Regions from separate parts of the Kitasatospora sp. NPDC001603 genome, predicted to be linked through region 2. Evidence: riboswitches for the same ligand, from Rfam matches in the RefSeq annotation. Region 2 holds a riboswitch; the other holds the start of a gene.
The links. Region 2 has a riboswitch for cyclic di-AMP ahead of ABT263_RS34270 (transglycosylase family protein). Riboswitches for the same ligand answer to the same signal wherever they lie in the genome.
Positions count from the first base shown of each region.

Region 1: another riboswitch for cyclic di-AMP. It lies ahead of ABT263_RS20125 (M23 family metallopeptidase); the one in region 2 lies ahead of ABT263_RS34270 (transglycosylase family protein).

Region 1 is NZ_JBEPAA010000030.1:58,797-64,673, forward strand. It holds gene ABT263_RS20110 (RidA family protein) at 1-127, shown strand, start outside; gene ABT263_RS20115 (MFS transporter) at 222-1,436, opposite strand; gene ABT263_RS20120 (DUF2470 domain-containing protein) at 1,654-2,373, shown strand; gene ABT263_RS20125 (M23 family metallopeptidase) at 2,750-3,781, opposite strand; cyclic di-AMP (ydaO/yuaA leader) riboswitch at 3,786-3,946, opposite strand; gene ABT263_RS20130 (MFS transporter) at 4,257-5,795, shown strand; gene purB (adenylosuccinate lyase) at 5,803-5,877, opposite strand, start outside.
Region 2 is NZ_JBEPAA010000092.1:6,507-12,383, forward strand. It holds gene ABT263_RS34260 (FtsB family cell division protein) at 1-225, opposite strand, end outside; gene eno (phosphopyruvate hydratase) at 369-1,655, opposite strand; gene ABT263_RS34270 (transglycosylase family protein) at 1,911-2,849, opposite strand; cyclic di-AMP (ydaO/yuaA leader) riboswitch at 2,855-3,027, opposite strand; gene ABT263_RS34275 (cytochrome P450 family protein) at 3,302-4,576, opposite strand; gene ABT263_RS34280 (SDR family NAD(P)-dependent oxidoreductase) at 4,735-5,169, shown strand; gene ABT263_RS34285 (nucleoside triphosphate pyrophosphohydrolase) at 5,266-5,877, opposite strand, start outside.

The DNA.
Region 1 (5,877 bases), on a different contig from region 2:
CTACGCCGCGTTCATCGAGGAGAACATCGCGCCGGGCGGCGTGAAGCCCTGCCGCACCACGATCTTCGTCGAGCTGCCACAGGAGCCGATGCTGGTCGAGATCGACGCGCAGGCCGTGATCGGCTGACCGGCCACCGAGACGCGCAAGCCGTGATCGGCTGACCCGCCGCGACACGACGCGCGGGGCCCGGACGAGTGTCCGGGCCCCGCGCGTTCCGCGCTCACCGCCCGGCGGTGAGCGCCTCCTCGGCGGCCGCTCCACCGCGCGCCACGACCCGGCCACCGGCGCCGGCCCCCCGCCGCTCCAGCGCGCCGGAGAGCAGCGCGACCCCGAGGGCGGCGGCGGCCATCAGCCCGCCCACCCAGTTCGGCGCGTCGTAGCCGAGCCCGGACGAGATGACCAGCCCGCCGAGCCAGGCGGCGAGCGCGTTGCCCAGGTTGAAGGCCGCGATATTGGCGGCCGAGGCCAGCGTGGGCGCGCCGGCGGCCTGGTCCATCACCCGCTTCTGCAGCGGTGCGACGGTCGCGAAGCCGAACACGCCGATCAGCGGAATGGCGACGATCGCACCGACCCTGCTGTGCGAGGCGAGGGTGAAGGCGAAGAGCAGCACCGCCAGCACCGCCAGGATCACGTACAGGCTCCGCATCAGCGCGCGGTCGGCGAACCAGCCGCCGAGCAGGTTGCCGACGAACAGGCCGACGCCGAACAGGAAGAGCAGCCAGGTCACGCTGGAGGGGGCGAAGCCCGCCATCTCGGTCATCATCGGCGTGATGTAGGTGAACATCGCGAAGATGCCGCCCCAGCCGAGCACCGTCATGCTCAGCGCGAGCCAGATCTGCGGCTTGCGGAAGACGGCCAGCTCCGGGCCGAGCCGGGTGTCCTCGGCGCGCGGCTGGACGGGCACCAGGGCCGCGATGCCGGCGAAGCCGATCGCGCCGAGCGCCGCGACCACGTAGAAGGTGGAGCGCCAGCCGAAGTGCTGGCCGAGCAGGGTGCCCATCGGCACGCCGAGCACGTTGGCGGCGGTGAGCCCGGTGAACATCAGGGCGATGGCGCCGGCCCGCTTGTGCGGGGCGACGAGGTCGGCGGCGACCACCGAGCCGATGCCGAAGAAGGCGCCGTGCGCGAAGGCCGCGAGCACCCGGCCGACCAGCAGCAGACCGAAGGCGGGCGCGACGGCGGAGACCAGGTTGCCGGCGATGAACAGGCCCATCAGCATCAGCAGCATCCCCTTGCGGGGGATCCGGGTGCCGAGGACGGTGAGCAGCGGGCCGCCGATCACGACACCGAGTGCGTAGCCGGAGATGAGCAGGCCGGCGGTGGGGATGGACACCGAGAAGTCGCCGGCGACCTCGGGCAGCAGGCCCATGATCACGAACTCGGTGGTGCCGATGCCGAAGGCGCTGATCGCCAGCGCCAGGAGCGCGAGGGGCATGAGGGGACCGCTTTCCAGAGCGTACAGAAGATTGCGTGTGCAACTACCAGCGTCGACAATACGACCGAACGCCAGATACTTGCAAGCGCTCGCTATCTCCATCTGCAATCCCTTGGATCCACGCACCCTCCCTCACGACCCGCGAACCACCTGCGCACACCTTGCCCTCCCCCACCGAAGTGATTAGGTTAGCCTCACCTAACAAACGGAGGTCGTCATGAGCCCCAGCCCTGTCGACGTCGAGGCGCCCGAACCCACCGCCGCCGAACGGGTCTGCAGCCTGCTCAGCGCCACCTCCTCCGTGGTGATCCGGGCCTGCGGCGAGTACCACGACCTGGACACCCCGGTCTCGGTGCACGGCTCCCGGCTGCGCCTGGTCGCACCGCTCGACGCGCCGCTCACCCTCGCCGTGACCCGCGAGCGGGACGGCCTGGCCGTCGTCCTGGACCTCACCGACATCGCCCCGGTCGCCGTCCGCGACCGCGTCCGCGGCCGTCTCACCCTGGCCGGCCGGCTGCACCTCGCCCACCTCGCCGACGACGGCCTCAGCGTCCACCTGCGGCTGGACGTCGCACACGCCGTCCTCTCCACCCCGTACGGCACCACCGCCCTCACCGGCGCCGACCTCGCCCTGGCCGCGCCCGACCCGCTGGCGCGCTTCGAGGCGGCGATGCTCACCCACCTCGCCGACGACCACCCGGACGCCCTCGCCCTGCTCACCCGGCTGCTGGACCGCGAGCTGCTCGTCGGACACCCCGACGTCCGCCCGCTGGCCCTCGACCGGCACGGCCTGGTGCTCCGTCTGGACCACCCCTGGGGCCACCGCGACGTCCGCCTGGTCTTCCCCGAGCCGGCCCGCGACGCGGACGAGTTCGGCCACCGCGTGCACCAGTTGCTGACCGCCGCCGACAGCGACCTGCCCGCCCACCGGTCCTGAACCCCGCCGGGGCGGCTCATTCCTTTCACCGCGACCGCCGACCGAGAATTGACGGCCCGTCCGGCCGCGGACGGGCCGTCGGCACATCCCGGAAGGCCCCTCAGGAAGGCCTCCCGGAAAGGCCTTCCGCACGACGGAGCCGACCACTCGGAAACGCCGGACGGAAACCCCGATCGCAGGGGGGGCACCTGCCTGTCAGAAGGGCACGAAAAAGGCCGGCCCGGCTCGCGAAGGAAATTCGCGAGCCGGGCCGGCCAGGGCGTGTCCCGCGCCCATGATCCGCTGACGGTGCGGCGATCACCCGGTCGAGCGGTCACCCGACATGACCATCCCGGGAGGTCGTACGCCCCGCACCCAGCGGAAGTCCGACCTCAGGTCAGAGGGAGACGCCGTGCGCCCGCAGGTAGGCGATCGGGTCGATGTCCGAGCCGTACTCCGAGCCGGTGCGGATCTCGAAGTGCAGGTGCGGGCCGGTCACGTTGCCGGTGGCACCCGAGAGGCCGATCTGCTGGCCGGCGGTGACGGTCTGACCGATCTTCACACCGATCGAGGACAGGTGCGCGTACTCGGCGTAGTGGCCGTCAGCGAGCTTGATCTCGACCTCGTTGCCGTAGGCGCCGCCGTTGCCGGCCTTCACCACGGTGCCGGCGCCGACGGCGCGCAGCGGGGTGCCGGTGGAGGCGACGAAGTCGGCACCGGTGTGGTGACCGGAGGCCCACATCGAGCCGGCCACGCCGTAGGCGGTGCCGAGCTTCGGGTTGGCGAGGGGGGCGACGAAGCCCGAGGTGCTGGCCGCGGCGGCCGGCGCCGCGGGAGCGGCCGGAGCGGCCGGCTTGGCGGCGGGGGCCGCCGGCTTCGCGGCCGGAGCGGCGGGCTTGGCGGCCTGGACCGGCTTCGGGGCGGCGTGCTGGGCGGCCGGCTTCTGCGCGTCCTGCGAGACCTGCGGCTTGGCGGCCGGGGCGGCGGGCTTGGCGGCCTCGGCGGCGGCCGGAGCGGCGGCGGCCTTGGCACCCAGCGCGAGCTGCTGACCCGGGAAGATGAGGTTCGGGTTGGCACCGACGACCGAGCGGTTGTGGTCGTAGAGGGCCTTCCAGCCACCCTCGACCTGCTTGGCGTCGGCGATCTTCGACAGGGTGTCCCCGCCGACGACCTTGTAGCTCTCCTCGGCCGGCGCGGCGGCCGGCTTGGCGGCCTCGGCGGCCGGCTGCGCGGCAGCGGCCGGCGCGGCGTCGACGCTGGTGGCGCCGGTCCAGGTGGAGGTCTGCGCGGGCTTGGCGGCCGGGGCGGTGTGGGCCTGGGCGCTGATGGTGGTCACCAGCGGGAGGGCGAAAGCGGCGCCGGTCACGGCGGTGGCGATGCCGATGCGGGCGGCGCGGGGCAGGGTGATACGACGAGCCTGTGCGGGCATGGCGAACTGTCCTCTCCGACGCCTGCGAGGTGAGCTGTCGGGTTCGGGCTGGAGTTGCCCGGCCGCATAGCGCGGCTTCACCCCAAGCCGGACCGTGAATTCCGGTCCGGCGACTTACCTTTGGGTCCCCCGCTCCTGCCGTACAGAGTTCGGTTCGTACCACCGGGCAGCGGCAGGACTAGGCGTTCCACCCGGTGGCCACCCGGTCCAATGCCGGGCGGTCGCTGAACTAAAACTCATCCGCCCGGGCGAAGCAATGTCGATCTCTTGAATCGACAACCACTACCGGGAAGGCCGTGACACTCCGAATGATCGGCTGCACAGTATGTGCACAATCGATTCACCGCGTGCCACTGATCCACGACGCTCCGCCGATTTCGGTGTCCGTACGCATGCGATCACCTACGGAAAGCCATCCGCCGACACACCCCCGGTGACCCTTGTCACGTCGCCTCCCGGGGCGCACGATCAGGCGGTGGCCACCTCCGAGGCCGGCACCCTGCGCCTGGGCACCGCGCAGGGCCGCTGGGTACTACTGGCGACGGTGCTCGGCTCCAGCATGGCGATGCTCGACGGCACCGTCGTCAACGTCGCACTGCCCCGGATCGGCACCGATCTCGGCGCTCCGCTCGCCGCCCTGCAGTGGACGCTCAACGCCTATCTGCTCACCCTGGCCGGCCTGATCCTGCTCGGCGGCGCGCTCGGTGACCGCTACGGCCGGCGCCGCGTCTTCCTGATCGGCGTGCTCTGGTTCGCCGCCGCCTCGGCGGCCTGCGCCGCGGCCCCCACCATCGAGGTGCTGGTCGCCGCCCGCGCGGTGCAGGGCGTCGGCGGGGCGCTGCTCACCCCCGGCTCGCTGGCGATGCTCCAGGCGGTGTTCCACCCTGACGACCGCTCGGCAGCGGTCGGCCTCTGGTCCGGCCTCGGCGGGGTGTCCGCCGCGATCGGCCCGTTCCTCGGCGGCTGGCTGGTGGACGGCCCCGGCTGGCGGTGGATCTTCCTGTTGAACGTCCCGCTCGCCGCCCTGGTGGTCGCGGTGGCCTCCCGGCACGTCCCGGAGAGCCGGGACGGGAGCGCGACCGGCCGGTTCGACGTCCTCGGCGCGGCGCTGGCCGCGCTCGCGCTGGGCTCGGTCACCTACGCGCTGACCGCGGCGGGCGACGGGCTCTCGGCCGTGGTGTGGGTGTCCGGCGCGGCCGGCCTGCTGCTGGGCACGGCCTTCGTGATGGTCGAACGCCGCGTCCCGGAGCCGATGCTGCCGCTCGGCCTCTTCTCCTCCCGCCTGTTCACCGCGGTGAACCTGGTCACCCTCTGCGTCTACGCGGCGTTCAGCGGCGTCTTCTTCCTCCTGGTCGTCCAGCTGCAGATCGTCTCCGGCTTCTCCCCACTGGTCTCCGGGCTAGCCCTGCTGCCGATCACCGTGCTGATGCTCGCGCTGTCCGCCCGGGCCGGCCGGCTCGGCAAGCGGATCGGCCCGCGCCTCCCGCTCACCGTGGGGCCGCTGCTCTGCGCGACGGGGGTCCTGCTGATGCTGCGGATCGGCTCCGACGCCTCGTACTGGACGGACGTGCTGCCGGCCGCCGCCGTGATGGGCTGCGGGATGGTCCTGCTGGTCGCGCCGCTGACCGCGACGGTGCTCGCGGCGGTGGAGGTCCGGCATGCCGGGATCGCCAGCGGCGTCAACAACGCCGCCGCCCGCGCGGCCGGGCTGCTCGCGGTGGCCGCCCTGCCGGCGCTGGCCGGGCTCAGCGGCGAGGCCTACCGGGTGCCGGCCGCGGTGGACTCCGCCTTCCGGACCGCGATGCTGATCTGCGCCGGGCTGCTGGTCACCGGCGCGGTGACGGCGTTCACCACCGTCCGGGGCAATGTGCTGGCCCCCGAGGACCACCCGGTCGCCGAGCCGGACTGCACCTACGCCTGCGGCACCGCCCCTCCGCTGGATCCGGGCCATGCCGCCGCCGGACACGGCGAAGGCCCCGCCACCGGATCGGCGGCGGGGCCCACGAAGGCCTGAGGCAACGTCAGAGGATGTCGCCCGGGGCGTACTTGGCGGCCTCGGGGTAGGCGGCCGCAACGGCCTCGACCTGGCGGACCAC
Region 2 (5,877 bases):
CTCCGGGTCCTGCCAGCGGGTCTTCTCCCGGCGCAGCTGCTCGACCTGTTGCCGGGCGTGCTCGGCCTTCGCCCGCTGGGCGGAGATCTCGGAACGCTGGGAGATGAACTGCCTGGTCGGGTAGGCCAGGATCGCGACCAGGGAGCAGAGCACCAGGACGAGGACGGTCGCCCGGCTCGTGAAGCGAGGCCGGGCGGCAAAGCCCGGGATCCTCCAGCCTGCCATCTCCCGTGTCCCCTCCTGATCGCGACGGTGCCCCGCCGTCCACCCTACGGGGTGGACGGCGGGGCACCGGTCAGGCTTGCGCTACTGGGCGCGATCGGCCCTCGTGACGGGCCCGGGCCGACGACTGCTCGGCCGCGCGGCCACTACTCGGCGGCGCGGAAGCGCGGGAACGCGCCGCGGCCGGCGTACTCGGCCGCGTCGTCGAGGATCTCCTCGATGCGCAGCAGCTGGTTGTACTTGGCGACGCGCTCGGAGCGGGCCGGGGCGCCGGTCTTGATCTGGCCGCAGTTGGTGGCGACGGCGAGGTCGGCGATGGTGACGTCCTCGGTCTCACCGGAGCGGTGCGACATCATGCAGCGGTAGCCGTTGCGCTGGGCCAGCTCGACGGCGTCCAGGGTCTCGGTCAGCGAGCCGATCTGGTTCACCTTGACCAGCAGCGCGTTGGCGGTGCCGGTCTCGATGCCCTTGGCCAGGCGGGCCGGGTTGGTGACGAACAGGTCGTCGCCGACCAGCTGGACCTTGTCGCCCAGCTTGACGGTCATGGCCTTCCAGCCGTCCCAGTCCGACTCGTCCAGCGGGTCCTCGATGGAGACCAGCGGGTACGCGGCGACGAGCTCGGCGTAGTACTCGATGAGTTCGGCGGCGGAGAGCGCCTTGCCCTCGAACTGGTAGGCACCGTCCTGGTAGAACTCGGAGGCGGCGACGTCCAGGGCGAGCGCGATGTCCCGGCCGGGCACGTAACCGGCCTTCTGGATGGCCTCGGTGATGAGGTCCAGGGCCTCGCGGTTGCTGTCCAGGTTCGGCGCGAAGCCGCCCTCGTCGCCGAGGCCGGTGGACAGGCCGCGCTCCTTCAGCACGCCCTTGAGGGTGTGGTAGACCTCGACGCCCCAGCGGACGGCCTCGGAGAAGGACTCCGCGCCGATCGGAGCGATCATGAACTCCTGGATGTCGACGTTGGAGTCCGCGTGCGAGCCACCGTTGAGGATGTTCATCATCGGGACGGGCAGGACGTGGGCGTTCGGGCCGCCCAGGTAGCGGAACAGCGGCAGGTCGCTGGCCTCGGAGGCGGCGTGCGCCACGGCGAGCGAGACGCCCAGGATCGCGTTGGCGCCGAGCGAGGACTTGTCCGGCGTGGCGTCCAGGTCGAGCATGGCCTGGTCGATCAGGCGCTGCTCGGTGGCGTCGTAGCCGACCAGCTCGGGGCCGATCTGCTCGATGACGGCCAGGACGGCCTTCTCCACGCCCTTGCCGAAGTAGCGGTTCTTGTCACCGTCGCGAAGCTCCAGCGCCTCGAAGGCACCGGTGGAGGCACCCGACGGGACAGCGGCACGGCCGGTGCTGCCGTCGTCGAGGCCGACCTCGACCTCGACCGTGGGGTTGCCACGCGAGTCGAGAATCTCACGGGCTACGACGACATCGATGGACGGCACGAGGCATCTCCTAGCGGAAGCAGGTTCGGCTGACGATGGGTGCTGTCGGCCGGATGGTTGCGGAGTCGTTACGACCAGAGCCTAACCGCACGGGCTCCCGGGACCACGTCGACCTCGGTCCCGTCTCAGCGTGTGGCCGGGCTACCCACCGGTAGTTCACCTGGTTGTCCCACGAAATGCGGCCGGATGCGGACGAAGGGGGCCGAACCGGCCCCCTTCGTGGCGTCACCGCACGGGGAGTCACCACACGGGCGGTCAGCCGAGGTCGAGCTGCTGGCCCGGGAGGATCAGGTTGGGGTCGGTGCCGACGGTGCCGCGGTTGCCGTCGTACAGCGTCTGCCAGCCGCCGTCGACGCCCTGGGCGGCGGCGATCGTCGACAGGGTGTCACCGGACTGGACGGTGTAGCCGTGCCCGGCGCGCTGCTGGGCGGCGGGAGCGGCCGCGGCCGGGGCGCCGTGGGCGGCGGCGGGGCGGCTGTCCTGGCCCGCGTACCCGCTCGTCTGCTGGGCGGCCTGCTGACCGGCGTACTGCTGGTAGACGCTCTGGTGGCTGGTCCAGTACCAGGCGCCGTCGCTCTGGTACCAGAAGACCTTCGCGTCGGCGTCCCAGCCGGGCTGGCCGGCGAAGCCCGGAGCCCGGTCGTCCTGCTGGGCGGGCTGCTGGGCGGCGGGCTTCGGAGCCTGCTGCTGGGCCGGCTTCTGGGCCGGCTTCTGCGCGGGCTTCTGCGCCGGCTTCGGCGCGGGCTTCGACTGGGCCGGCTTGGCGGCGGCCGTCGGCTCGGCGTCCGAGGAGGTGTCGACCGAGGCCGCGGCCCCGCCCTTGGCCAGGCCCGCCTTCTGGGAGCAGACCGGCCAGGCGCCCGGCCCCTGCGAGGCGAGGACCTTCTCGGCGACCGAGATCTGCTGCGCCCGGCTGGCCTGGTGGGCCTGCGGCGCGTACGAGGTGCCGCCGAACGCCTTCCAGGTGCTGGAGGTGAACTGGAGGCCGCCGTAGAAGCCGTTGCCGGTGTTGATGCCCCAGTTGCCGCCGCTCTCGCACTGGGCGACCGCGTCCCAGGTCGAGGCCGGGGCGGCCGAGGCGCCGGTGGCGGTGAGGAGCGGCAGGGCGAGTCCGACGCCGGCCACGCCGGCAACGGCGATGGCCTTCTCGGTCTGGGTGCGACGACGGTGACGGCCGGTTCCGACGAAGAGCATGGGGAAGTCCCTCTCCGCACGCCTGCGAGGTGAGCTGTCGGGTTCGGACCGGGAGGTGGCCCGGCCGCACGACGCGGACGCCTTCTGCCCGCGCGGGCGGCTTCACCCCAAGCCGTGGGGGACGGCAACAAACCTGGTTCCCCCGCCCCTGCCCAAGGGTTCTGGTCGGTTTCCCGTAACGCGGCGGGCAGGATTCGGCGTTCCGCGCACGAGGTCCGCAGCTGCGAACTCCAGGGAGGGTAGACAGATCCTCACATCAATAACAAGCTCATATCGCAGGTATCACACATAAATTACGGCGCGTGGCCGATCGCCTACCAACGACAGGGCTATGTCCGGTTTGATGCTGATTCATACCTGCAGCCAGGGCGTGTCGGCGACACCCCGTCAGCGTGTCGGGGTCTCGGCACGACGAGATCGAGACACCGCCGGGGGCCGCCGGACGGATTTGCTCAGAGCCCGTCCACCGGTGCCGCGGAGGGCTTCTCGGGGGTGAATTCCACCGGGAGATCGCGCAGTCCACGCATGATCAGGCCACCGCGCCAGCGGAGCTCCTCCGGGCTTGCGGCGAGTCGCAGATCGGGCAACCGGGTGAGCAGGGTGGTGAGCGCCGCGCGCCCCTCCAACCGGGCCAGCGGAGCACCGATGCAGTAGTGGATGCCGTGCCCGAAGCCGAGGTGCGGGTTGTCCGTCCGGGCCAGGTCGAGGGTGTTCTCGTCGGCGAACCGCGCCGGGTCCCGGTCCGCCGCCGCGAGCACCACCAGCACCGGATCGCCGACCGGGATGTCCACGCCGCCGATGGTCAGCGGGCTGGTCGCGAACCGCCAGGTGGCGAGCTCCACCGGACCGTCGTAGCGCAGGAGTTCCTCGATACCGGTCTCCAGCAGCGCGGTCTCACCGCGGGCGATCGAGTCCTGGAGCAGCGCCCGCTGCCCGGGGTTGCGCAGCAGGGCGTAGGTGCCGTTGCCGATCAGGTTCACGGTCGTCTCGAACCCGGCGAAGAGGAGGATGAAGGCCATCGCCGCGGCCTCGTTCTCGGTCAGGTGCTCACCGTGGTCGCTGGCCCGGATCAGCCCCGAGATGAGGTCGTCGCCGGGATCGGCCCGCTTGCGGTGGATCAGCTCCGCCAGGTAGGCGCGCATCCGCTTGACGGCGCGTCCTACCCCGCCGCGCTGCCCGCTGCCGTGGCGGATCATCATGCCCGCCCAGTCCCGGAAGTCGTCCTGGTCCTCGACCGGCACGCCGAGCAGGTCGCAGATCGCGTAGATCGGCAGCGGGAAGGCGAACTCGTGGATCAGGTCCGCCGAGCCGCGCTCCGCGAAGCCGTCGATCAGCCGGTCGGTGAGCTGCTGCACCCGGGGCTCGAACTCCGCCACCCGGCGCGGCGTGAACGCCTTCGAGACCAGCCGGCGCAGCCGGGTGTGGTCCGGCGGGTCGATGTTCAGCAGGTGGGTCATCAGATTGGCCTGGCGCTCGCCGGGGATGCCGACCCGGCCGCTGCGGTGGGCGTGCCCGCTGTGATGGGCCGGGTTCTTCGAGAGCCGGCTGTCGGCGAGCGCCTGCCGGGCGTCCGCGTACCTGGTCACCAGCCAGGCCTCGACCCCGCTCGGCAGGGTGGTGCGGTGCACCGGTTCGTGCTCCCGCAGCCACGCGTACGCCGGGTACGGGTCGGCGGCGAACTCCCAGGTGAAGAGCGGCGGGCGGGCTGAATCGGGCTGAACTGGCATGTGTCGACCGTATCCGGTGGGGAACCCCGGCGCGGCAGGCGTGAGCCTGGTCACCTGAGGGGTAATCCCTGTTGCGGAGGGTCAGGACCTGCCTACGATCCTCCGCAAGCAAAATGCGTGGGCGCCGGTGCGGAGCCGCCCACAGGGAGGAGCGCACCATGCGGGTCACCGGGGCAGTCGTGGTCATCGCCGTACTCGCCGGCGGGTCGGGAGCCGGCCTCGCCCGCCGGTTCACCGCCGCGGGCGCCTCCGGCGTCCTCATCGCGGACCAGCAGGTCGGCATCGCCGAGGACCTCGCCACCGAACTCGACCGGCCGGGCTGCCCGGTCGTCGGCGTCTGCGGCGACATCCGCCGCCCGAGCGACATCGCCGCCCTGGTCGACACCACCGAGAAGCACCTCGGCCCGATCGACCTGTTCTGCGTCGCCGGGCCGGGCGGCGAGCGCGTCGTCTCCCTCGCCGAGCTGCCGGACCACCTCGACCTGGAGCGGCTGGCCGAGCTGCTCGCCCTGGTCGGCGAGGCGATCGCCGAGGTCGTCGACGAGGTGGTCCCGGTGCAGCGCCGGGCGGTGGAGGACGTGGCGGCGGTCTGACGGGGGCGCGGCGGGTCGCGGCCCGGGCGGCGGTCGCGGTGCGGGCGTGCCCGGGCGCGGATCTCGGCCCGGGCGTGCTCCGGGGGCCCCTCGGGGCTACTCGGGCTTGAGCCCCTCGGCGGCGCGCACGGCGTCCCGGTAGCCGCGCGCGGCCGCCCGGAGCGCGGCGTCCACGTCCACCCCCGCGTCGAACGCCCGCTGCGCCACCGCGAGCAGCAGCCGGCCCGCCGACTCCGCCGTGAGCTCCGCGGGCAGCTCGTAGGCCGCGTCCGGCACACCGGTGAAGCCCGCCCGGCGCACCCGGGACACCAGCTTCGCCGCGTACGCCAGCGCGGGAAGACCGGCCGGCACGCCGTCCAGCACCGACTCGCGCTCCGACTTCTCGGCGGCCTTCAGCGCCTCCCAGTTCGCCTCCACCTCGGCGGCGCCCTCGGCCTCGACGTCCCCGAAGACGTGCGGGTGGCGGTACATCAGCTTCTCGACGATGTCACCCGCCACGTCGTCGATGGAGAACGCGTCGGTGGGGTGCTCCTCGGCGATCCGGGAGTGGAAGAAGACCTGGAGCAGGACGTCGCCCAGCTCCTCCCGGAGCGTGTCGCGGTCCCCCTCCTCGATCGCCTCGACCAGCTCGAAGGACTCCTCCACCAGGTACTTCACCAGGCTGGCGTGGGTCTGCTCGGCGTCCCAGGGGCAGCCGCCGGGCGAGCG